2 regions of the Streptomyces caeni genome follow, and region 2 is predicted to be linked to the other one. Evidence: riboswitches for the same ligand, from Rfam matches in the RefSeq annotation. Region 2 holds a riboswitch; the other holds the start of a gene.
The links. A riboswitch is a leader RNA that binds a small molecule or an ion and turns the genes downstream of it on or off. The one in region 2 is predicted to bind thiamine pyrophosphate.

Region 1: it holds a riboswitch for thiamine pyrophosphate, as region 2 does, so the genes downstream of both, thiD (bifunctional hydroxymethylpyrimidine kinase/phosphomethylpyrimidine kinase) here and thiO (glycine oxidase ThiO) in region 2, are expected to answer to the same signal.

Annotation. Positions count from the first base shown of each region.
Region 1 is NZ_JBHUDX010000021.1:72,403-83,902, forward strand. It holds gene gndA (NADP-dependent phosphogluconate dehydrogenase) at 1-561, opposite strand, end outside; gene thiD (bifunctional hydroxymethylpyrimidine kinase/phosphomethylpyrimidine kinase) at 771-1,568, opposite strand; TPP riboswitch at 1,739-1,830, opposite strand; gene ACFSL4_RS08745 (endonuclease) at 2,150-2,806, opposite strand; gene ACFSL4_RS08750 (WhiB family transcriptional regulator) at 2,814-3,218, opposite strand; gene ACFSL4_RS08755 (thiolase family protein) at 3,390-4,577, shown strand; gene ACFSL4_RS08760 (sulfite exporter TauE/SafE family protein) at 4,891-5,664, shown strand; gene ACFSL4_RS08765 (HAD-IIA family hydrolase) at 5,646-6,458, opposite strand; gene ACFSL4_RS08770 (cobalt-precorrin-6A reductase) at 6,566-7,312, shown strand; gene cobF (precorrin-6A synthase (deacetylating)) at 7,445-8,233, opposite strand; gene ACFSL4_RS08780 (DUF309 domain-containing protein) at 8,290-8,814, opposite strand; tRNA gene ACFSL4_RS08785 (tRNA-Pro) at 8,915-8,988, shown strand; gene ACFSL4_RS08790 (DUF6059 family protein) at 9,097-9,345, opposite strand; gene ACFSL4_RS08795 (AfsR/SARP family transcriptional regulator) at 9,604-10,404, shown strand; gene ACFSL4_RS08800 (thioesterase II family protein) at 10,514-11,287, shown strand; gene ACFSL4_RS08805 (DUF4260 family protein) at 11,443-11,500, shown strand, end outside.
Region 2 is NZ_JBHUDX010000024.1:2,278-13,777, forward strand. It holds gene ACFSL4_RS09865 (SCO2102 family sporulation regulator) at 1-769, opposite strand, end outside; gene metF (methylenetetrahydrofolate reductase [NAD(P)H]) at 826-1,749, opposite strand; gene thiE (thiamine phosphate synthase) at 1,901-2,551, opposite strand; gene ACFSL4_RS09880 (Rv2175c family DNA-binding protein) at 2,657-3,022, opposite strand; gene ACFSL4_RS09885 (NAD(P)/FAD-dependent oxidoreductase) at 3,456-4,682, opposite strand; TPP riboswitch at 4,820-4,933, shown strand; gene thiO (glycine oxidase ThiO) at 4,931-6,109, shown strand; gene thiS (sulfur carrier protein ThiS) at 6,106-6,306, shown strand; gene ACFSL4_RS09900 (thiazole synthase) at 6,310-7,104, shown strand; gene pknB (Stk1 family PASTA domain-containing Ser/Thr kinase) at 7,289-9,202, shown strand; gene ACFSL4_RS09910 (deoxyribonuclease IV) at 9,261-10,160, shown strand; gene ACFSL4_RS09915 (sulfite oxidase-like oxidoreductase) at 10,191-10,823, opposite strand; gene bfr (bacterioferritin) at 10,977-11,456, shown strand; gene ACFSL4_RS09925 ((2Fe-2S)-binding protein) at 11,453-11,500, opposite strand, start outside.

The sequences.
Region 1 (11,500 bases), on a different contig from region 2:
GTGCACCATCTTCACGAAGTGCCCGGCGCCGTCGGTGCCCACATGGGTCGCGCACGGCTCGCCGTCCACCTTCGCGCTGATCTTCTCGAACATCGGGCCGAGCGCGGCATACGACTCCGCCGAGCCGCCCGGCATGATGCTCGGCCCGTGCAGTGCGCCCTCCTCGCCGCCCGAGACGCCCGCGCCGACGAAGTGGATGCCGCGCTCGCGCAGCGACCGCTCGCGGCGGCGGGTGTCGGCGAAGTGGGCGTTGCCGCCGTCGATGATCATGTCGCCGGGCTCCAGGAGCGGGGTGAACCCTTCGATCACGGCGTCGGTCGCCGCGCCCGCCTGCACCATGATCATGAGGCGGCGGGGACGCTCCAGCGCCGCCACGAACTCCTCGGCGGTCTCGGCGGCCACGAACGCGCCCTCGTGCCCGAACTCCTGGACCAGCGCCTTGGTCCTGGCCGGGGTGCGGTTGTGCACGGCGACGGTGTACCCGTGTCGCGCGAAGTTCCGGGCCAGGTTGCGGCCCATCACCGCGAGCCCGGTGACGCCGATCTGCGCGGTCGCCTGCATGCTGTGCTCCTTGGGTCCGGATCCGCCGCGCCCGCGCGTGCGGCGGACGGTGCGGATGTCGCTCGGTACGGCTCGTGCCGCTGTACCGATCGAGTACGGACGGCGGGGCGGGAGTTGCTCACCGCGCCGGGCGGCACCCGGTCCGCGGGACCGGCGGCCCCGCCCGCTCGCGTCCCGGCGTCGGGCAGCGCGGCGCCCGCCGTCAGCCGTCACACCCCTGTGCGCAGCCGCCACCCATGGTCCACCGGCCCGATCCCGGACCCCAGCGCGAACCCCGCCGCGATCGCCGCCGTGACGTACTCCTTGGCACCTCGCACCGCTTCCGGCACCGCGAGGCCCCGTGCGAGCCCGACCGCGACGGCGGAGGCGAGGGTGCATCCCGTGCCGTGGGTGTGACGGTTGTCGTGGCGCGGAGCGCGTAGCCAGTGCTCCTCGCGGCCGTCGGTGAGCAGGTCCACGGCCTCGCCCGGCAGATGCCCGCCCTTCACCAGCACCCATCGGGGCCCGTACGACAGCAGCCGCGCGGCCGCGCGGCGCAGACCCGGCTCGTCGGTCACCGTGACACCGGTCAGCTCCGCCACTTCGTCCAGATTCGGAGTGGCCACCGTGGCCAGCGGCAGCAGCCGGGTCCGTACGGCGTCCAGCGCGTCGTCGGCGAGCAGCCGGTCGCCGTGCTTGGAGACGCTCACCGGGTCCACGACGACCGGGGCCGCCCCGTCCGCGAGCAGTTCGGCCACCGCCGTGACCAGCGAGGGCGAGGCGAGCATCCCCGTCTTGACGGCCTGGACGCCGATGTCGTCGACGACGCTGCGGTACTGCGCGCGCACCGCCTCCACGGGCACTTCCCAAGCGCCCTGCACACCACGGGAGTTCTGGGCCGTGACCGCGGTGACCACGCTCATCCCGTGGGCGCCGAGCGCGAGCGTGGTCTTCAGGTCGGCCTGGATCCCGGCACCGCCGCCCGAGTCGGACCCGGCGATCGTCAGGACACGGGGCGGGGCGCTCATACGAGGGCCTCGCGCCGGCGGGGCCGCAACCGCTGCGGGGCACAGAGCGCGAGGACCACCGGGAAGGCCACGCGGTGTGTGAGGCGGGCGCCGTGCGGCGCACGGGCGGCCGGGCGCCGCCCGAAGGCGGCCCGTGGGCCGTCGGCGGCCAGACCGCCGGAAACATGCGCCGATGGCATGGAAGACATCCCTCCGCCAGTACGAACTGGTTCAGGTTCAACGGGTGTGATCTCAGCCCGCAGGGGCACCCCGTGTCCGGTACGGCGCACAGACTAACCCGGGGCCGGGGGCCTGCCGCACGGGAGGGCCGCCGCGGCGGGTTGCAGCAGTCGCGGGGGCCCGCCCGAACCGGCCGCCGAGCCGGAGAGCCGGAGTTGCGGTCCAGTCGGCCGTCGCGGTGGTCGGGTCGTGGCCCGCAGAGCACCGGTCCGTCGGCGGTGAGGAACGCGGCGTGCTCGGGCCGAGCCGCCCGCCGATCACCGTCGTGCTCGGCTCGCGGGACGTGGGGGCGCCGCAGATGCCCCCGCAGCGGGGGCCCGAACCCAGCGCTCCGGGTCCCGCGCCGCCCTGCGTGACGCGCTTCAGGCGGCGTGCTTCAGCACGTCCTCCGCCAGCTTCCGGTCCAGTGCCGCACGCACCAAGGCGGCGGCCAGCACGGCGGGTTCGGTGTCCCCGGCGAGCTCCAGCAGCTTCTTTGGGGCCTCGGGCAGCCCGAGCCGCCCCGCCCCCGACAGTGCCTTGGCGTCCAGGTAGGGGGCCACCTCCGGCCAGACCCGCTGCGCATCGCGCAGGAAGATGTCCGCACCGGCCGGCCCCATCCCCGGTATCTCCTGGAGCAGCCGGCGCATGGCCGCGACCTCCCCGTCGGCCTCCTTCCGCAGGCGCCGCAGGTCGCCGCCCCAGCGCTTCTGCAGCAGTTCGGCGCCGTTGCCGAGCTGGGTCGCCGTCCGTTCGTCGTAGCGCCGGTAGCCGCCCCGCACCAGGACGTCGACGCGCTGCTGCCAACCGGACCCGGCCATGCGGTGCGGATCGCTGAGGTTCGCGTCGTGCAGCGCGCGTGCCGTGGCGAGGACGACCGACGCGCGGATGCGGGCGCTCAGCAGCAGGGCCATCAGCAGCAGCCGGTAGAGCGGCTGCGGCGTGTCCTTGAGCCGGATGCCCGCCTCCTCGGCGTAGGTGCGCCCGTGCTCGGCGACGAGTTCCCGGATGACGCCGGCCGTGTCGTCGGTGCGGGTCATGACGGCTTCACCACCGTGGCTTGAGCGGATCATGGCCGAGCGTCATCGGGCGGTGGCGCCGCCGGTCCTCGCCGGCCTCGGGCTCGTTCTCCGTGTCCTGCTCGGCGGTCACCGTCTCCACGATGTCCCGCGTCACGCGCAGCCCGCCGTCCGTGAGATCCGTGTGCCGTTTCTGCAGGATCGCGAGGACACGCCGCCCGGTCGGGGTGCCCGCCCGTTCGGGCAGCGGTTCGGTCTCCTCCTCGCCGGTGCCGCCCCACACGCCCGCCGTCTGCCCGCTGCTCAGCGCCCAGGCCAGGCACTGGGCGATCACGGGGCGGCGGCGGCAGGCGCGTTTGGCGGCGGCGACATCGCCGAGGGCCGGCCCCGTCGTCCCGACGGGGAAGAACAGCTCGGGTCCTCGCCCCTGCATGCCGCATGCCGCAACCACTCCATGCGCGCCCGGGTCCCCAGGACGGATCGGGCGAGACAAGGCCGAGGGAGACGAAGCCGGGTCCGGGATCTTCCCAGCCGCCCGGCGGCGGTCTATAGTGAAAAACTAGCAGCGCTAATTAAGTCTCGTCGTCCGACCAGGAGTCCCGTCGTGCGTACCGTCCACTTCGCGGCAGCCCGTCGCACCCCCATCGGAAAGCTGCGCGGCGCCCTGGCCTCCGTACGGCCCGACGACCTGGCCGCGACGGTGATCCGCGGCCTGATCGCCGACGTGCCGGCCCTCGACCCGGCCCGCATCGACGACGTCTACTGGGGCGCCGCCAACCAGGCCGGTGAGGACAACCGCAACGTCGCCCGCATGGCCGTGCTGCTCGCCGGCCTGCCCGAGTCCGTGCCGGGTGCCACGGTCAACCGGCTGTGCGCCTCCGGCCTGGAGGCGGTGACGACCGCCGCCCGCGCCATCGCGGCGGGCGAGGCCGACATCGTGGTGGCGGGTGGCTCCGAGTCCATGAGCCGCGCCCCCTTCGTGCTGCCCCGGCCCGACGAGGCCCTGCCGCACCGGATCGAGACCGCGGACACCCGTCTGGGCTGGCGCCTGGTCAACCCGGCGATGAAGGACCTCCACGGCCTGCTGGCCATGGGAGAGACCGCCGAGGAGGTGGCCGAGCGGTACGGTGTGCCGCGCGAACGCCAGGACGAGTTCGCGCTGCGCAGCCACCGGCAGGCCGCGGACGCCCGCAAGAACGGCTGCTTCGACGACGAGCTCCTGCCCGTGACCCGCCCCGACGGTGTCGTGGTGACCGCCGACGAAAGCGTGCGCGAGGACACCTCGTACGAGAAACTGGCCCGCCTGAAGCCGGTGTTCCGCGACGGCGGCACGGTCACGGCGGGCAACGCCTCGCCCATGAACGACGGCGCGGCCGGACTCCTCCTCGTCAGCGAGGAGGCGCTGAACGAGCTCGGGCTCGAATCCCTGGGCCGCTACGTCGCCGGTGCCTCGGCGGGCGTCCACCCGGACGTCATGGGCATCGGTCCCGTGCCGGCCACCCAGAAGGCCCTCGCGCGCGTCGGCTGGAGCATCGGCGACATCCAGGAGGCCGAGCTCAACGAGGCGTTCGCCGCCCAGTCCCTCGCCTGTGTCGACCGCCTCGGCCTCGACCCCGAGCTGGTCAACCCGACCGGCGGCGCCATCGCACTCGGCCATCCGCTCGGCTGCTCCGGCGCACGCATCCTGACGACCCTGCTGCACCGCATGCGCCGCACCGGCTCCCGCCGCGGGCTCGCGACCATGTGCGTGGGGGTCGGGCAGGGCAGCACGGTGCTGGTCGAACGGCACTAGGGGGTGTTTCGAAAGTCCCGCACAGCACCCACGGCGCCCGGCACGCACTCTCGCGCACCGGCCGAGAACCCGGGTACGTCCAGTACGAGGACTTCCGGCCGGCACGCCGAGAGCGCGCTCCTCCACTCTCGGCTCCGCTCGCGCGGGCGGTGCCCCCACGACGCCGCCCCTCGACGGGCAGACGTCGCCTGTTGGGGCACCAGAGGGCCTCCGGGAGGCCGAGGGGAGCCCGGCCGGGGCCGGGCCGTGGCGGGCGAACGCGGTGAGACACTCCTTACGCGGCCAGATACATGGACATAGCATCGGTCCCCGCATGAACACGATGACGCTCTGGGACATATCCCTGTGGGGGTTCGCCGCGCTGGCCGCCGCGGCGATGCTCGTCGGCTTCTCCAAGACCGCGGTGAGCGGCGCCAACACGGTCAGCCTGGCGATCTTCGCCGCCGTGCTGCCCGCCCGCGCCTCGACCGGTGTCCTGCTGCCCGTGCTGATCGTCGGCGACGTCCTCGCCGTCCTCACCTACCGGCAGCACGCCCACTGGCCCACCCTGTGGCGTCTGTTCCCGGCGGTCGCCGGGGGTGTCGTGCTCGGCACGCTGTTCCTGGTGTGGGCCGACGACGCGGTCGTACGGACATCGATCGGCGCGATCCTGCTGCTGATGGCGGCGGTCACGATCTGGCGCCGCCGCAGCGCCGGCCAGCAGGACGAACCCGGCTCGGTGACCACACGCGCCGGGCGGATCAAGGCCCGCTCCTACGGCGTCCTCGGCGGCTTCACCACGATGGTCGCGAACGCGGGCGGTCCCGTGCTGTCGATGTACCTCCTGTCAGCGGGTTTCCGCAAACTGGGCTTCCTCGGCACCTCCGCCTTCTTCTTCCTGATCGTCAACGTCTCCAAGGTGCCCTTCAGCGCGGGCCTCGGCCTGATCGACGGGCGCTCACTGCTGCTGGACGCGGCGCTCGCGGTGTTCGTGGTGCCGGGCGCGGTCATCGGCAGGTGGGCGGTGAACCGGATCGACCAGCGACTCTTCGAGCACCTGGTGATCGCGGCCACGGTGCTCGGCGCGATTCAGCTGCTGCTGCGCTGAGCGCGGCCGGTCGGGCGCCGGAGCAGCGTGGGGAGGTCCGCGAAGGAGTCGAGGACGTGGTGGGGCTCGCCGCTCGCGTCCCGGTGGGTCTGCGGCAGGTACTTGCCGGTCTTCACGAGGACCCCGGTGATTCCGGCGCGCTGGGCCGCGAGGACGTCGGACTCGATGTCGTCGCCGACCATCAGTGTCCGGCCGGCATCGGCCCCGAGGTGGGCCAGCGCCGCCTCGAAGAACGCGGGCGACGGCTTTCCGGTGACCTCGGCCTGCGTGCGCGCGGCCTTCTCCAGCCCGAGCAGGAACGCCCCCGAGTCCAGCCGCAGCCCCCGGTCGGTGCGCCAGTAGAGGTTGCGGTGCATGGCGACCAGCCGCGCACCCCGCTGGAGATGGCCGAAGGCGCGGTCCAACTCCTCGTAGCCGAACTCGGGACCGGCACCGCCGAGGATCACGACGTCCGGGACGGTGCCGGCGTCGTCGACGAGGTCGACACCGGCGAAGTCCTCGCGGATGTCACCGCTGTTGAGCAGCCAGCACCGCGCGCCCGGACAGTGCTCGGCGAGGTGGGCGGCGGTGACGGCGGGCGCGGTGAGGATGTCCTCGGCGGTCACGGGGAAACCGGCCGCGGACAGGGCCCCGGCGATCGACGCACGGGTGCGGGAGGTCGTGTTGGTGAGCAGCGCGACGGCGAGATCTGAGTCGCGGATCTCGCGCAGTGCCTCGACCGTGCCCGGCAGGGGCTGCCACGAGACGGTGAGAACGCCGTCGATGTCGATGAGCACCGCACGCACGGAATCCATGCCAGGACGATAACGAGCGCCGTACCGGGGTGCCGGGACCTCCTCGGCCCCGCGCGTTTGCCGAGCCTCCGCGAGGGCGGGTGCGGACGCCCCGTAGCCTCGACGTCATGCCCCCGCACATCCTGGTCCTCGGCGGCACCACCGAGGCCCGCGAACTTGCCGCGTCGCTCGTGTCCCGCCCCGGGGTGCGGGTGACCACCTCCCTGGCCGGACGGGTGAGCCGGCCGGGAACGCTCGACGGTGACGTGCGCGTCGGGGGGTTCGGCGGCGCGGAGGGGCTGGCCGCCTGGCTGCGCGACCACCGCGTCGACGCGGTGGTGGACGCCACGCATCCGTTCGCCGCCGGCATCACGGCGAACGCGGCGCGGGCCGCGGCGGCCACCGGCGTCCCCGCCGTGGTACTGCGCAGGCCCGGCTGGAGCCCCGGACCCGGCGACCGCTGGCAGGAGGCGGCCTCGCTCTCCGACGCCGCGACCCTGCTCCCGCCGCTCGGCCGGCGTGTCTTCCTCACCACCGGCCGGCTGGGGCTCGCCGCCTTCGCGCACCTGACGGAGCTGCACTTCGTGGTGCGGTCGGTGGAGCCGCCCGAGCCGCCCGTGCCGCCGGGCGCGGAAGTGCTGCTGGCCCGCGGGCCTTTCACGGTCGACGGCGAAGCCGCGCTGCTGTGCGAGCACCGCATCGACGTGCTCGTGACCAAGGACAGCGGGGGAGCGGCGACGGCGGCCAAGCTCACGGCCGCCCGGAGCCTCGGGCTCCCCGTGGTCGTCGTACGCCGCCCGCCCCTGCCCGAGGGGGTGACGGCGGTGCCGGACGTGTCCGCGGCGCTGTCCCTGCTGGGGCTCGGCTCCCGGTGACGGCCGCGCCGGATCCGGCACCGGTCGACGGCGTGGGACAGCGGGCGGCGCCGGGGTGCCGGGGTGCTGGCGTACCGGGGTGCCGGGCGAGCGCCGGGTTCCGGGCGACGGCGGGGCGCGCGGGCGGTGCCGCTACTCGGCGGGGCGGCCCGGGTCCCGGGGATGCCTGCGCAGCAGATAGGTGTCCATGATCCAGCCCTTGCGCTCGCGGGCCTCCGCGCGCAGCCGCCCGATCCGCTCGGCCGCCTCCGCCAGGGGGCCGGAGACGAGTATCTCGTCCGGTGTGCCGATGTACGCGCCCCAGTAGATGTCGATGTCCTGGTCCGCGTACCGCCGGAAGGTCTGGTGGGCGTCGAGCATCACGACGACATCGTCGGCGCCCTCGGGGAAGCCGTCCGCGAGCCGGCGGCCCGTGGTGATCTGGACGGGCCGGCCCACTCGGTTGAGCCCGGTGCGGTGCCTGGCGGCGAGGGCCGAGACGCTGCTGATACCGGGCACGACCTCGTACGAGAACGTCACCGTGCCCCGGTCCAGGATCTCCTCGAGGATGCCGAGCGTGCTGTCGTACAGCGAGGGGTCGCCCCACACCAGGAACGCACCGCTCTCGTCCTCGCCCAGTTCCTGAGCGATCAACCGCTCGCAGACATCGGCGCGCGCCGAGCGCCAGTCGCCGACGGCGGGGGAGTAGGCGGTGCCGCCCGCGGCCCGGTCGCGCTCGGGGTCGCGGGCCTCGACCAGGCGGTATGTCCCCTTGGGCAGGTGCGTGTCGAGGATGTCACGGCGGAGCCGCACGAGGTCCGACTTCACCTCGCCCTTGTCGAGGATGAAGAACACATTCGTGCTCTTCAGCGCCCTGACCGCCTGCAGGGTGAGCTGGTCGGGGTCGCCCGCCCCGATGCCGATGACATGAATCCTTCGCACACCGAGAGTCTGCCGTACGCCACCGACGGCACGCGCACGCCCCCGCCCTGCCCGCCTCAGGGCCGCTTCCCGCGCAGCCGGGGCGCCCACGCCCGCGCGTCGACACCGGCCGCCTCCCGCTCCAGGACGGCGGCCAGTTCCCTTGCCCAGGCGACCAGTTCCCCCACCTCGATGTCGTAAGGACTGGACCGGTCCGCCCCGGCCGCCCATTCCTGGACGGCCCCCGCGCCGCGCCGCAGCAGCCGGGCGCCGCCGGTCGCGTTGCCGCGGGCCGCGTGCGTGAGACCGACCGCCAGCTGGGCGAGCCCGCGCCACAGGGCGCGGTCCTCGTCGGTCCCCGACTTCCAGGCGTCCTCGAAGACCTCGTGCGCATGGAACGGCAGCCCGGCGTCGAGCAGGGCCTGGGCTTCGGCGACGGTGTCCTCGGGGCTGCGTGCGACGCCCTCCGGCTGCCGCGCCACACCCTGGGAACCGTACGGCAGGGGCCGTCCCAGGCCGTCCCGGGGCCGTGCGTTGCGGGCCCGTCCCTCCGCGTCCCGGTCGCGGTCCGGGCCCGGTCCGACATCCGATGCGTCGCTCATACCCCTGATTGTCCCGCGTCCCCCGGCCCTTTTCGAGGCAGCCCGCGTCGTGGGGTAAAGTGCTGTTGCGCGATCACGCGGAACACCGCGGGAAGCGCAACGGGACGTGGCGCAGCTTGGTAGCGCACTTGACTGGGGGTCAAGGGGTCGCAGGTTCAAATCCTGTCGTCCCGACGTAGAGATCGATGATTCTTGCAGATGAGGGGCACTCTTCGGAGTGCCCCTCATGCGTGGGCGGACCAGCGGCCGGTGCCGCGCGCCCGGCGGTGAGGTGGCGGAGCGTCACACTTCCGTTCGCCCCACGTCGATGCCGAGTGCCGCCCACAGCTCCCGCTCTACGCGGCTCGGCGGGGTGGTGGAGCACCGCTCCGGGTGCCCGGCCGGCGGGCCCTGCGGAGCGAGGTCGGGGCCGGGGTAGGGGTAGTGGACGCCGGGCAGCGGTCCGACGCTGAAGGCGCCGATGCCGCCGAGCTGGAGGAACAGCTTCAGCGCGACGGCGTTGGCCCTGCCGAGCCAGAGCCTCACCTTCATCCCGCCCCCTCCTCTCCTGTTCGGGGGCCGGCCCGGGGACGGCCCCCGAGGCCGTCCCCGGGCGAACCCCCGGTCGGCACCCATGGTCAACGGTCGCCCTGAAGCGCCGCTAAAAGGCGGGTTGTGGCACGGCCCAACGGCACGGCGTGAAAATTTCATATCCCGAGGCAACAAATTTCCCGGCCGAAATCATGATCGGCTAAGTGTCGTCGCGGGCGGCAACGTGCCAATGTTCCGACAGGCGGAAGGAGCAGTGGCATGGAGATCGGCGTTCTCGGGCCGCTCGTGGTACGCATCGACGGCACCTCCGTGGTGCCGAGCGCGGCCAAGCCGCGCCAGATGCTTGCGCTGCTGGCGGTCAATGCGGGCTGGGACGTGAATGTGACGACCCTGGCCGAGGAGCTGTGGGACGCGAGCCCCCCCAGCGGGCCCGCGGGTGTGGTGCAGACCTATGTCAAGCAGCTCCGCCGGGCCATCGCCCTCGCCCTGGGACCGGAGCGCGAGTGCACCGCGAAAGAGGTGCTGAGCCGCGGCTACACCGGGTACGCGTTGAATCTGCCCGCGCCCGTCATGGAGGCCGATGTCTTCCAGCAGCTGACCGGCCGCGGGTTGCGCGCTCTGGCCGGCGGTGACGACGAGACCGCTTCGAAGCTGCTGGGGCAGGCGCTCGCCATGTGGCGCGGGCCGGTGCTCGCCGACGTACGCATCGGGCCCGCGCTGCGCGTCGAGCTCCTGCGGCTGGAGGAGACACGGCGCTCCGCGCTGGAGGGGCGGATCACCGCGGACCTGCGGCTCGGCCGGCACGCCGAGGTGATCGGCGAACTCCTCGCGCTCACCGAGCAGTTCCCGCTGCAGGAGAGCCTGCACGCCCTGCTGATGCTGGCGCTCTACCGGTGTGGACGCTCGTGGCAGGCGCTCGAAATATTTCGCAAGCTACGCGCGTCGACCGTCGACGAGCTAGGAATAGAGCCCTCCTTGCGCGTCCAGCAGCTGCACCGGGCGATCCTGGCCGCCGATCCTCAGCTCGACGTCACCGTACCGAGTTTGGCGGCCTTTTAGCGGTCCCGCGCACTGTGGGGGCCGCGCCGGACGGCCGGCGCCCGGGTGCCGACGTACCGCGGACCCGGCCGGACCGCTCATCCCCTGGACGGAACCGAGACGGAGCACCATGACGCGATACCTGTCCTGGAAGCGCCCGGACCACGAACCGGGACCCGCGACACGGCTGTTCTGCTTTCCGTACGCGGGGGGCGGAGCCTCGGCGTACCGGCGGTGGCAGCGCGGCCTCGACGCCCATGAGGCCGGAGTACGGGTGATGCCCGTGCAGCTGCCCGGCCGGGAGGGACGGATCAACGAACCCAGGTTCACCGATCTGGACGCCCTCATCGACGACATGGACGCCCAGCTCGACGACGAGCTGGGCGAGCCCCACATCTTCTACGGGCACAGCATGGGGGCGCTCATCGCGTACTCCCTCGCCCGGCGGCGGCAGCAGCGCGGTGCGGCCCTGCCCCGGGCACTCGTGCTGAGCGCCTACCGCGCCCCGCACCTGCCGGCCCCGCCGATCGCCGACCCGGACGCCGCGGACGAGGAACTCGTCGCCGCCCTGGTGGAACTCGGCGGCATCCCGCAGGCGCTGCTCGACCATCCGGAGTTCCTCTCGGTGCTGCTCCCGGTGGCCCGCGACGACCTCCGGCTGTGCATCGGCAGCGTCGCCGCGCACACCGAGCCGCTGCAGGTACCGCTGCACCTGTTCGCGGGAAGCGGGGACCGGCTGGTCACCGTGCCCGAGATGCTCTCCTGGCGGCGGCACGCGGGGCGCGGATGCGAAGTGCGTACGATGTCCGGCGGGCACTTCTTCGTCAAGTCGGACGAAGACGCCTTCCTGCGTGAACTGGCCTCCCTGACACGCCGGTACGCCACCGAGCGGGTCGCGGTCTGAAGCCCGGCAGGGCGGCCGGGGCGTGAGAATCTCACGTTTCGGCTCTTCCCGGGTCATGCCGGGCCCCTGCCGGCATCCCTGCGGCGGCGTCGGCCGCCCCCGGCCGGGTGCCGCCCCGAACTGTGTGCGGATCCACCGCGAAAGGAGCACGTCCCGTGACACACGACGCCGCGGAGGGCGCCGTCCGGAGCTCGGCCTCACGGCCGGCCCGGG
Region 2 (11,500 bases):
ACGCCTGCTGCCCGTACTGCTGCTCGCCGCCGTACGCGGTGTCGTAGGAGCCGCCGCCGTAGGTCTGCGTGCCGGGGTACGGGTCGGAGTAGCCGTCGTACTGCTGCTGGCCGTTGTCGTAGCCGTACTGCTGCTGGCCGTAGCCGGGGTAGCCGTCGTACGCGTAGGCCTGCTGGTCCTGGGTCTCGCCGGAGCCCGCGTAGGAGGGGTCGGCGGAGGCGGCGTAGGACGGGTCGGCCCCGGCCCCGGCCTCGTACGCCGCGTCGCTGTAGACGCCGTAGGAACCGGTGTCTTCGGGCAGCGGCTGCGGCTCGTAGACGGCGGTCGCCTCGGCCGCGTTCTCCGCGGGCGGCTGCGGGCGGGTGAAGACATCGTCGCGGTCGTCGTCGTACCCGTCGTCCTGCCCGTACGTCCCGTCGGCCGCCGACCCGGCCTCGTGGGCGTCCGTCGCCGGTTCCTGGCGCGCGGCCTCACCCCGGCGGCGCTTGCTGCCGCCGTCTTCGCCCTCACGCGGGCGGTTGCCGACCGCCCAGCCTGCCGCGAAGCCGCGCCGGAACGACAGTGTGACGTAGGTCTGCCCGACCGCGAACGCGGCCGCGCCCAGGCCGATGACCACCACGGACGGGATCAGCACGCCGAGCACGACGCCGAGGAAACCCCCGAATGCGAGCAGCCGCCAGCGAAGGCGCGCCTTGTACTGCAGCAGCACTTCGCCGAGCAGCCACAGCGCGACGATGCCGAACGCGATGTAGAGGACCGTCCAGCCCATGTACGCCCCTCTCCCAGTGACCGCTACGCAGTGTGTCGTACGGCGGTGCGACCGGTCTAGGCCCGCTGCGGATGGTGCAGACCTAGATTTTCGTAGATTTCCAGTGTCGCCGTGGAGTTGTTGAGTGTAATGAAGTGCAGTCCGGGCGCTCCCTCTGCCAACAGCCTCGCGCAGAACTCCGTGGCGAACTCGATCCCGATCGAGCGTACAGCCGCCGGATCGTCCTTCGCCGCGAGGATCCGCTCTTTCAGACGGGAGGGGATGGCCGCGTTGCTGAGCTGTGGCAGACGCTCCAGCATCCGCACGCTGGTGACGGGCATGACCTCGGGGATGACCGGGGTGGCGCAGCCTGCCGCCTCGACCCGGTCACGCAGACGCAGATACGACTCCGGCTGGAAGAACATCTGCGTGATTGCGTAGTCGGCGCCGGCCCGGCACTTGTCGACGAAGTGCGCGACGTCGGTCTCCCAGTCGCTGGAACGGGGATGCATCTCGGGGAAGGCCGCGACGCCGACGCAGAAGTCGCCGGACTCCTTGATGAGCCGGACGAGTTCGCCGGCGTAGGTCAGGCCCTTGGGGTGCGGCACCCACTCGCCCATGGGGTCGCCGGGCGGGTCGCCGCGCACGGCGAGCATATTGCGGATCCCGGCGTCGGCGTACTGGCCGATGATGTTGCGCAGTTCGGCGACGGAGTGGTTCACGGCGGTGAGGTGGGCGACCGGGGTGAGCGTCGTGTCGGCGACGATCTGCTGGGTCTCCTTGACCGTGCCCGCGCGGGTGGAGCCGCCCGCGCCGTAGGTCACGGAGACGAAGTCCGGGGCCACCGCCTCGACCCTCCGAAGCGCGCTCCACAGGTTCCGCACGCCCTTGGGGGTCTTCGGCGCCGAGAATTCGAACGAGTACGTCATCTTGCCGGCGGCGAGGATGTCGCGCACCGTCCGTGCGCGATCAGTCCTGGTGGATGCGGTTCCGAAGGCCATACTCGCAGGTTAACCAGGGGGCGGCGGTCCCCCAACCAGGCGCAGGAAATTTGCCCGAATTGTCGATTTGTTGTCCAGCTGTCGGACACTCCGGCCCCCCGCGGACCGCCCCGGAGGGTTTCCGCGGCCCCACCAGAGGGTTTCCGCGGCCCTAGAGCGTGCGCAGCCGCTTGGCGAACTCGGCCGCCACCGCGCCCGGGTCGTCCGCCTCGGTGATCGCGCGCACCACGACCACGCGGCGGGCACCGGCCTCCAGGACCTCGTCGAGGTTCCCGAGGTCGATGCCGCCGATGGCGAACCAGGGCCGGTCCGTGCGGAGCGCGGCGGTGTGGCGGACCAGGCCGAGGCCGGGGGCCGGGCGGCCGGGTTTGGTGGGGGTGGGCCAGCAGGGGCCCGTGCAGAAGTAGTCCACGCCCTCCTGGACGGCGGCGGCCCCGGCCTCCGCCTCCGAATGCGTGGAGCGGCCTATGAGGACGTCGTCACCGAGGACGGCACGGGCCGCGGGCACGGGGAGGTCGCCCTGGCCGAGGTGCAGCACGTCGGAGGCGGCGGCGTGGGCGACGTCCGCGCGGTCGTTCACCGCCAGCAGTCTGCCGTGGCGTGCGCAGGCGTCGGCGAAGACCTGGAGGTGCTCCAGCTCCTCGGCGGCCTCCATGCCCTTGTCGCGCAGCTGCACGATGTCGACGCCGCCGGCGAGGACCGCGTCCAGGAACTCGGCGAGGTCGCCCTGGCGCTTGCGGGCGTCCGTGCACAGGTAGACGCGGGCGTCGGCGAGCCGGGTGGTGCGGGCGGTCTCGGGCACGGTGGGGTCCCCCCGTGGTCGGTGGCGTACGGGCCGCGGCGGGCGCGAGCGGCCCGGGGCCGTGGCCCGGGACCGCGGCCCGTACGCCGGATGGTTGTTCCTTGCTCAGACGGCGAGCGCCTGGGCGCGGCGCTTCACCTCCGTGCCGCGATTCTCGCTGAGCGCCTGCGCGGGGGTGCCGGGCAGGGTCGGGTCGGGGGTGAACAGCCACTCCAGCATCTCTTCGACCGTGAAACCGTCGTCCCGCAGGAGCGTCAGGGTGCCGGAGAGGCCCTTGACGACCTTGTCCCCGTCGATGAAGGCGGCGGGGACGTGCAGCGCGCGGTTCTCACCACGGCGTACGGCGATGAGCTGGCCCTCCTTGACCAGCTGCCGCACGCGGGTCACCTCGACACCGAGCATTTCCGCGATGTCGGGGAGGGTGAGCCAGGCGGGGACGAGAGCATCGATCTTTGCGTCAATCTCGGTCACGGGATCAAGCGTGCCATCCCGGACTGACAGTCGGAAGCGGGGCGCCTCCGACCGGGGGCCGGTTGCCTCCGACCGGGGGCCGGTTGCCTCCGGCGGGGGGACGCCGCCCCGGCACGTCGGCGCGCCTGCGCGGGAGCGGGAGCGGAAACGTGCCACCGGGCGGCACCCGCGCCGGCCGCACGGCTGCCGCGCATGCGCCGCGGGCCTCCGCGCCCGGACGGCCGCCGGTGAGCCAAAAGACCGCCGCACCCGGGCGCGCGGCGGGTGCCGGAGAGCCCGCAGACCCGCCCCCACTCAGCACACCCCGGGCCGGAGCACCGCCCGCATACAGCCGCGGCGCACGCCCGAACCCGGACCCGGACAGGCCGCCGCAACACAGAGGACCGCCCCGCCCGGCCGTGCGGCGAGGTACCGGGGAAGGGGCCGGAGGCGACTACGCCGTGGCCTCCTTCAGGGGGCGGGACGGGTCCGACAGCACGTCCGGGTTCATCGGCACGCCGGACTCGATCAGGCGGCGGCCCTGGGCGAGGTCCCTGGGGCGGCCCACAGCCAGGAGACCCACCAGGCGGCCGGACCGCAGCCAGCACACCGTCCACGCGGCGCCCTCCGGGTCCCCGCGCCACACCGTCGTGTCGGCGGACGCGTGGTGGCCCACGTACTGGACGAAGCGGCCGAACTGCTCCGACCAGAAGTAGGGCACCGGGTCGTACGCCACCGGGGCCTCCCCGACGATGTTCGCGGCGACCGCCCGCGGCCCCTGCAGGGCGTTGTCCCAGTGGTGCACGAGGAGCCGCTCCTCGTACCGCCCCGACGGAAAGGACGCGCAGTCGCCGACCGCGTACACGTCCGGCTCCGAGGCGCGCAGGTGTTCGTCGGCCAGCACCTCTCCGTGGACGCCCAGGGCGATGCCCGAGCCGGCGAGCCACGCGGTGGCCGGACGCGCTCCGATGCCCACGACCACCGCGTCCGCGGGCACCCGCGAGCCGTCGTCGAGCACCACGGCCCCCGGCTCGACGCGCTCCACGCGCGCGCCGGTGCGCAGCTCGGCCCCGCTGTCGGCGTACCAGGCCGCCATCGGGGCGGACACCTCGGCGGGCAGCGCCCCCGCGAGCGGCCGGTCCGCCGCCTCCACCACGGTCACCGCGCAGCCCGCCTCGCGCGCGGCGGTGGCGAACTCGGCACCGATCCAGCCCGCGCCCACGACGACGATGTCGTGCCGGCGCGCGAGGACCGGCCGCAGCCGCTCGGCGTCGTCCAGGGTGCGCAGCAGATGCACACCGGGGACGCCCTCCGCGCCCGGCAGCCGGATCGGTTCCGCTCCGGTGGCGACGACCAGGACGTCGTACGGGACGGGGCCCTGCGCGGTGTCCAGCTCATGGTCGCCGGGGCGTACGCCGAGCACTTCGCGGCCCAGCCGGAGTTCGATGCCCAGGGCCTCGAAGTCGACCTCGAAGGCGGAACCCTCGGCCTTGCCGAGCAGGACGGCCTTCGACAGCGGCGGCCGGTCGTACGGCTGGTGCGGCTCCGCGCCGATCAGCGTCACCTCGCCGGTGAAGCCCTGTTCCCGCAGGGCGACCGCGGTCTGCACCCCGGCCATGCCCGCGCCCACCACGACGACATGCCGGACCGCACCGTCCCGTTGCTGCGTCTGATCGCTCACCTGATCACCATAGTCACCTGACGATTTGTCAGTCAGCGTGCGTGCCGGGTGATGTGTTCCACAGCCGCCGCCCGGCCCGCGGCCGCCGGGGCGGAGGCTCCCTTACCGAGGCATACGGCACGGGCTAGGGTGGCCCCGTAAGCACTCGCGGGAGCCCGGACGCACCGGGCTGAGAGGGAGGCTGGGGCGGCCTCCGACCGTACGAACCTGATCCGGGTCATGCCGGCGAAGGGAGGGGCTGGACGCCCATGTCGCGTACATCGGACGACGTGTCGACCGTGTCGGACGTCCTCGTCATCGGGGGCGGGATCATCGGGCTCGTGACCGCCTGGCGGGCGGCGCAGCACGGGTTGGCCACGGCGGTGGTGGATCCCGAGCCGGGCGGCGGAGCGGCCCGGGTGGCCGCCGGGATGCTCGCCGCCGTCACCGAACTGCACTACGGCGAGCAGACGCTGCTCGGCCTCAATCTGGAGTCCGCGCGCCGCTACCCGGACTTCGCCGCCGAGCTGACCGAGGCCGCCGGCCTGGACCTCGGTTACCGCCGCTGCGGCACACTCGCCGTCGCGCTCGACGCCGACGACCGGGCCCAGCTGCGCGAACTGCACGCGCTGCAGCAGCAGTCCGGCCTGGAGTCGGAGTGGCTGAGCGGGCGGGAGTGCCGCCGGCTGGAGCCCATGCTCGCGCCTGGTGTGCGCGGCGGGCTCAGGGTCGACGGCGACCACCAGATCGACCCGCGCCGGCTCGCCGCGGCCCTGGTGACTGCCTGCGAGCGCGCCGGGGTGGTCTTCCACCGGGCGTGGGCGGAGCGGCTCTCGGTGGCGCGGGAGCGGGCCCGCGGGGTCAGGACGGCCGACGGCACCGACCTCGCCGCGGGGCAGGTCGTCCTGGCCGCGGGCAGCCTCAGCGGGCGTCTCGCGGGCGTCCCCGACGAGGTGGTGCCGCCCGTGCGCCCGGTGAAGGGGCAGGTGGTGCGGCTGACCGTGCCGAAGCGGTACGCGCCCTTCCTGAGCCGCACCGTGCGGGCCGTCGTCCGCGGCGGCCCGCTGTATCTGGTGCCGCGCGAGAACGGCGAGCTGGTCATCGGGGCGACCAGCGAGGAACTGGGCTGGGACACGACGGTCACCGCGGGCGGGGTGTACGAGCTGCTGCGGGACGCGCACGAGCTGATGCCGGGGATCACCGAGCTGCCGCTCGCCGAGACCCGGGCGGGGCTGCGCCCGGCCTCCCCGGACAACGCGCCGCTGCTCGGCCCGAGCGCTCTTGACGGCCTGCTGCTGGCCACCGGCCACCACCGCAACGGCGTCCTGCTGACGCCGGTCACCGGCGACGTCATGGCACACGTCCTGACCACCGGCGACCTTCCGGCCGCCGCCCGCCCCTTCACCCCCGGGCGCTTCGCCGCCACGCTCACGGAGCAGCCCGCATGAACATCTCGGTCAACGGGGAGCCCCGGCGGGTGGCTCCGGGCACCGCGCTCGACGCGGTCGTGCAGACCCTCACGACGGCGCCCTCCGGCGTGGCCGCCGCCGTCAACGAAACCGTCGTCCCACGCGGGCAGTGGTCGTCGACGTCCCTCCACGAGGGGGACCGCGTCGAGGTCCTCACCGCCGTCCAAGGAGGCTGACCCATGGCCGACGACCCCTTCGTCCTCGGTGGTACGACCCTCTCATCGCGGCTGATCATGGGCACCGGGGGTGCGCCCAGCCTCGATGTGCTGGAACGGGCCCTGGCGGCCTCCGGTACGGAGCTGACGACCGTGGCGATGCGCCGCGTGGACGCCTCGGTGCACGGCTCGGTGCTGTCCGTGCTCGACAAGCTGGGCATCCGGGTGCTGCCCAACACGGCGGGCTGCTTCACCGCGGGCGAGGCCGTGCTGACCGCCCGCCTGGCGCGCGAGGCACTGGGCACGGATCTCGTGAAGCTGGAGGTCATCGCCGACGAGCGGACCCTGCTGCCCGACCCGATCGAACTGCTGGAGGCGGCCGAGACGCTGGTCGACGAGGGCTTCACGGTGCTGCCGTACACGAACGACGACCCCGTGCTCGCGCGCAGGCTGGAGGATGCGGGCTGCGCCGCGATCATGCCGCTCGGCTCGCCGATCGGCTCGGGGCTCGGCATCCGCAACCCGCACAACTTCCAGCTGATCGTGGAGCACGCGCGCGTGCCGGTCATCCTGGACGCGGGCGCGGGTACGGCGTCGGACGTCGCGCTGGCGATGGAGCTGGGCTGTGCGGGTGTGATGCTCGCCTCGGCCGTGACCCGGGCGCAGGAGCCGGTGCTGATGGCGGAGGCCATGCGGCACGCGGTGGAGGCGGGCCGGCTGGCACGGCGGGCGGGCCGCATCCCGCGGCGCCACTTCGCCCAGGCGTCGTCGCCGACGGAGGGCATGGGCCGCCTGGACCCGGAGCGGCCCGCCTTCTGAACCGGCCGGGCACACCGCCCGCGCCGGACCCGGCCCGTGCAGCAGAGCCGGCCGGGCGCGAAGTCCCGCCCCGCGCGCCAGGCGGGTGCGCACGGGCGCGGCGTGCGTCACAGGTCGGCTGCAGTCGTGCCCCGGTTCGGCGGAACGGCCGGGGCCGACAGTGGGTCCTCGTACACTCACCTGCGTGGATACGACCCTTCAGGACCCTCTCGTCGGGCGGGTGCTCGACGGCCGTTATCGCGTCGACGCGCGGATCGCGGTCGGCGGGATGGCCACGGTCTACCGGGCCGTGGACACCCGCCTCGACCGTGTCCTCGCGCTCAAGGTGATGCACCCGGCGCTGGCCGCCGACGGTTCGTTCGTCGAGCGCTTCATACGCGAGGCCAAGTCGGTGGCCCGGCTCGCCCACCCGAACGTGGTGCAGGTCTTCGACCAGGGCGCCGACGGATCGTACGTCTATCTCGCCATGGAGTACGTCGCCGGGTGCACCCTGCGTGACGTGCTGCGGGAGCGCGGGGCGCTGCAGCCGCGCGCCGCCCTGGACATCCTGGAGCCGGTGCTGGCCGCGCTGGGCGCCGCGCACCGCGCCGGGTTCGTGCACCGTGACATGAAGCCGGAGAACGTCCTGATAGGGGACGACGGCCGGGTGAAGGTGGCCGACTTCGGTCTTGTCCGGGCCGTGGACACGGTCACGAACACGACGGGTGCCGTTCTGGGCACGGTCTCGTACCTCGCCCCGGAGCAGATTGAGAGCGGCACGGCGGACCCCCGGGTCGACGTGTACGCGTGCGGGGTCGTCCTCCACGAGATGCTCACCGGCGCGAAGCCGCACCAGGGCGACTCCCCCGCCCAGGTGCTCTACCGGCATCTGCACGAGGACGTGCCGCCGCCGTCGGCCGCCGTACCGGGGCTGGCCTGTGAACTCGACGAGCTGGTCGCCTCGGCGACGGCGCGCGACCCGCGGCTGCGCCCGGAGGACGCGGTGGCCCTGCTCGGCCAGGTGCTGCAGGCCCGCAGCGCGCTCACCGCCGGGCAACTGGACGCCGTACCACCGCAGGCCGTCGCCCCGGACCACGACAACGCCGAGGACCGCACGAGCGTGATCCCGCGGCTGCTGCCGGTCAACCCGGTCGGCGAGCCCGAGGACGCCCCGCTCGACCGGACCAGCCGGCTGGAGACCCCGCCGGCACAGCCGCCGGCGCGGCGCGGACGCCCCCGGCGGGGGCTGCTCGCACTCGTCCTGGCCGTGCTGGTGGTGTTCGGCGTGGGGGCGGGCGTCTGGTACGTCAACTCGGGCCAGTTCACCGAGGTCCCCCCGCTGCTCGCGAAGACCGAGGCCCAGGCGCGGGCGCGGCTGCAGCAGGCGGGGCTGGAGGTCAAACAGGTCAAGCACGCCTTCAGCGACACGGTGAAGCGCGGCACGGTGATCAGCAGCGACCCGGCTGCGGGCGCCCGGATCCGCTCCCACGACGGGGTGACGCTGACCGTCTCGGACGGCCCCGAGACCGTGAAGGTGCCCGATCTGAAGGGTTACCGGCTGGACAAGGCGCGGGCCCTGCTGAAGCAGGACGGCCTGGTAGCGGGCATGGTCACGCGGGCGCTCAGCGAGGACGTGCCCAGGGGCTTCGTGATCGGCACGGAGCCGGGCGCGGGCACCGAGCGCCACAGCGGTTCGGCCATCGCGCTCACCGTCAGCAGGGGCAGCCCCGTGGAGGTGCCCGACGTCACCGGCTCGTCCGTCGCGGACGCCACGGCTGAGCTGCGGGGTGCGGGCCTGAACGTGAAGATCGCCGACACGCAGATCACGTCGGAGTTCGACGCCGGACAGGTCGCCCGGCAGACGCCGGACGCGGGCAAGGAGGCCGCCGAGGGCGACACGGTGACGCTGACGGTCTCCAAGGGCCGCGAGATGGTCGAGGTGCCGGACGTGGTCGGCGACAAGGTCGACGACGCGAAGAAGGCCCTGGAGGCCGCCGGCTTCGCGGTCGAGGAGGACCGGGGCCTGCTGGGCCTGTTCGGTGACACGGTGAAGAGACAGTCGGTGAAGGGCGGCGACAAGGCGCCGAAGGGGTCGACGATCACGATCAGGATCCGCTGACGGGCGGCGCCGCGGACCGGCCGGCGGGATGCCCGGGGCCACGTGCCACCCTTGGGGGGTGAGCACCCAGCGGTCCCGTACCACCCGCGGCGCGTCCGGCGTCCCGCGCAACCCCATCGGCAGCCATGTTCCCGTGGCCGGCGGCCTCCACTCCGTCGGAATGGTCTACGCGCGTGACATCGAGGCCGAGGCCGTGCAGGTCTTCGTCGCCAATCCGCGCGGCTGGGCGACGCCCGCCGGCAATCCGCGGCAGGACGAGGCGTTCCGCGCCGCGTGTGCCGCGCAGTCGGTCCCGGTGTACGTCCACGCGCCGTATCTGATCAACTTCGGCTCGCACACCGAGGCGACCGCGGAGCTGTCCGTGGAGTCCCTGCGGCACTCGCTGCGGCGGGGCCGGGAGATCGGGGCGCTGGGCGTGGTGGTGCACACCGGCAGCGCCACCGGCGGCCGGACGCGGGCCGTGGCGCTGAAGCAGGTGCGCGAGCTCGTCCTGCCGCTGCTGGAGGAGCTGACGCATGACGACGACCCCCGCCTGCTGCTGGAGTCGACCGCGGGCCAGGGTGCCTCGCTGTGCTCGCGCACCTGGGACTTCGGGCCCTACTTCGAGGCGCTGGACGCGCACCCCATGCTCGGCGTGTGTCTCGACACCTGCCATGTCTTCGCCGCCGGGCACGATCTGACCGGGCCGGACGGCATGCACCGGACGTTGGACCTGCTGGTGGACACCGTCGGCGAGGGACGGCTCGGGCTGATCCACGCCAACGACTCCCAGGACGTGGTGGGCGCCCGCCGGGACCGCCACGCGAACATCGGCTCCGGCCACATCGGCGAGGCCCCGTTCCGTGCGCTGATGAGCCACCCGGCCACCGCGGGCGTGCCGCTGATCATCGAGACGCCCGGCCGGAAGGAGGGGCACGCGGCGGACGTGGAGCGGCTGAAGAAACTCCGGCACGGCTGACGCGGGACCGGCGGGTCACGCTTGCGTGGCTCAGAGCTCGGGGCCGTCCCCGGGCTCCTCCTGGTACGAGTAGCGCTGCTCCTTCCACGGGTCGCCGATGTTGTGGTACCCGCGTTCCTCCCAGAAGCCTCGGCGGTCGGCGGTCATGTACTCGACGCCACGTACCCACTTGGGGCCCTTCCAGGCGTACAGGTGCGGAACGATCAGGCGCAGCGGAAAGCCGTGTTCCGCGGTGAGCAGCTCGCCGTCCTTGTGGGTGGCGAAGATCGTGCGGTCCGAGGCGAAGTCGGCGAGGCGCAGATTCGAGCTGAATCCGTACTCCGCCCACACCATGACGTGGGTGACCGCGGGCGCCGGCGGGGCGATCTCCAGGATCGTGCGCGCCGGGACACCGCCCCACTCGGCGCCGACCATGCTGAACTTCGTGACGCAGTGCAGATCGGCGACGACGGTGGCGTACGGCAGCGCGGTGAACTCCTCGTGGGTCCAGCAGTGCTTCTCGCCGTCCGCGGTGGCGCCGAAGACCCCGAACTCCCAGCGGTCGGGACGGAACCTGGGTACCGGACCGTAGTGCGTGACCGGCCATCCCCGCTGCAGTCGCTGTCCCGGGGGAAGCTCGGACCGTGCTGCTGCTCCAGACTCTCGCTCCACCGGATGGCCCATGACTCCATCCTGACAGACCGCGCGGGGTGTGCAGGACCCACCCAGAACAAACCGGGACATCCCATAGTAAGCGTGAACTTACTGGACGGTTCCGGGTGTCGATGCGATCATGCGGCGCAACCCGCCAGTCCCCGCCTGGAAGGAGCCCGCACGATGCAGGGCGACCCCGAGGTCATCGAATTCCTCAACGAGCAGCTCACCGGCGAGCTGACCGCGATCAACCAGTACTTCCTGCACGCGAAGATGCAGGAGAACCTCGGCTGGTACAAGCTCGCGGCGTACACGCGGCGGGAGTCCTTCGACGAGATGAAGCACGCCGAGGTGCTCACCGACCGGATCATCTTCCTGGAGGGGCTCCCGAACTACCAGCGGCTCTTCCATGTGCGGGTGGGCCAGACCGCCAAGGAGATGTTCGAGGCCGACCGGCAGATCGAGATCGAGGCGATCGACCGGCTCAGACGCGGGATCCGGCTGATGCGGGAGAAGGACGACATCACGTCCGCGAACATCTTCGAGTCGATCCTCAAGGACGAGGAGCACCACATCGACTATCTCGACACCCAGCTGGACCTGCTGGAGAAACTCGGCGAGGGGCTGTACCTCTCCCAGGTCATCGAACAGCCCGAGGGCTAGGCCGCTTCCTCGAGTCCGCTCGGTGCGCCGGACCGGTCCTGGGC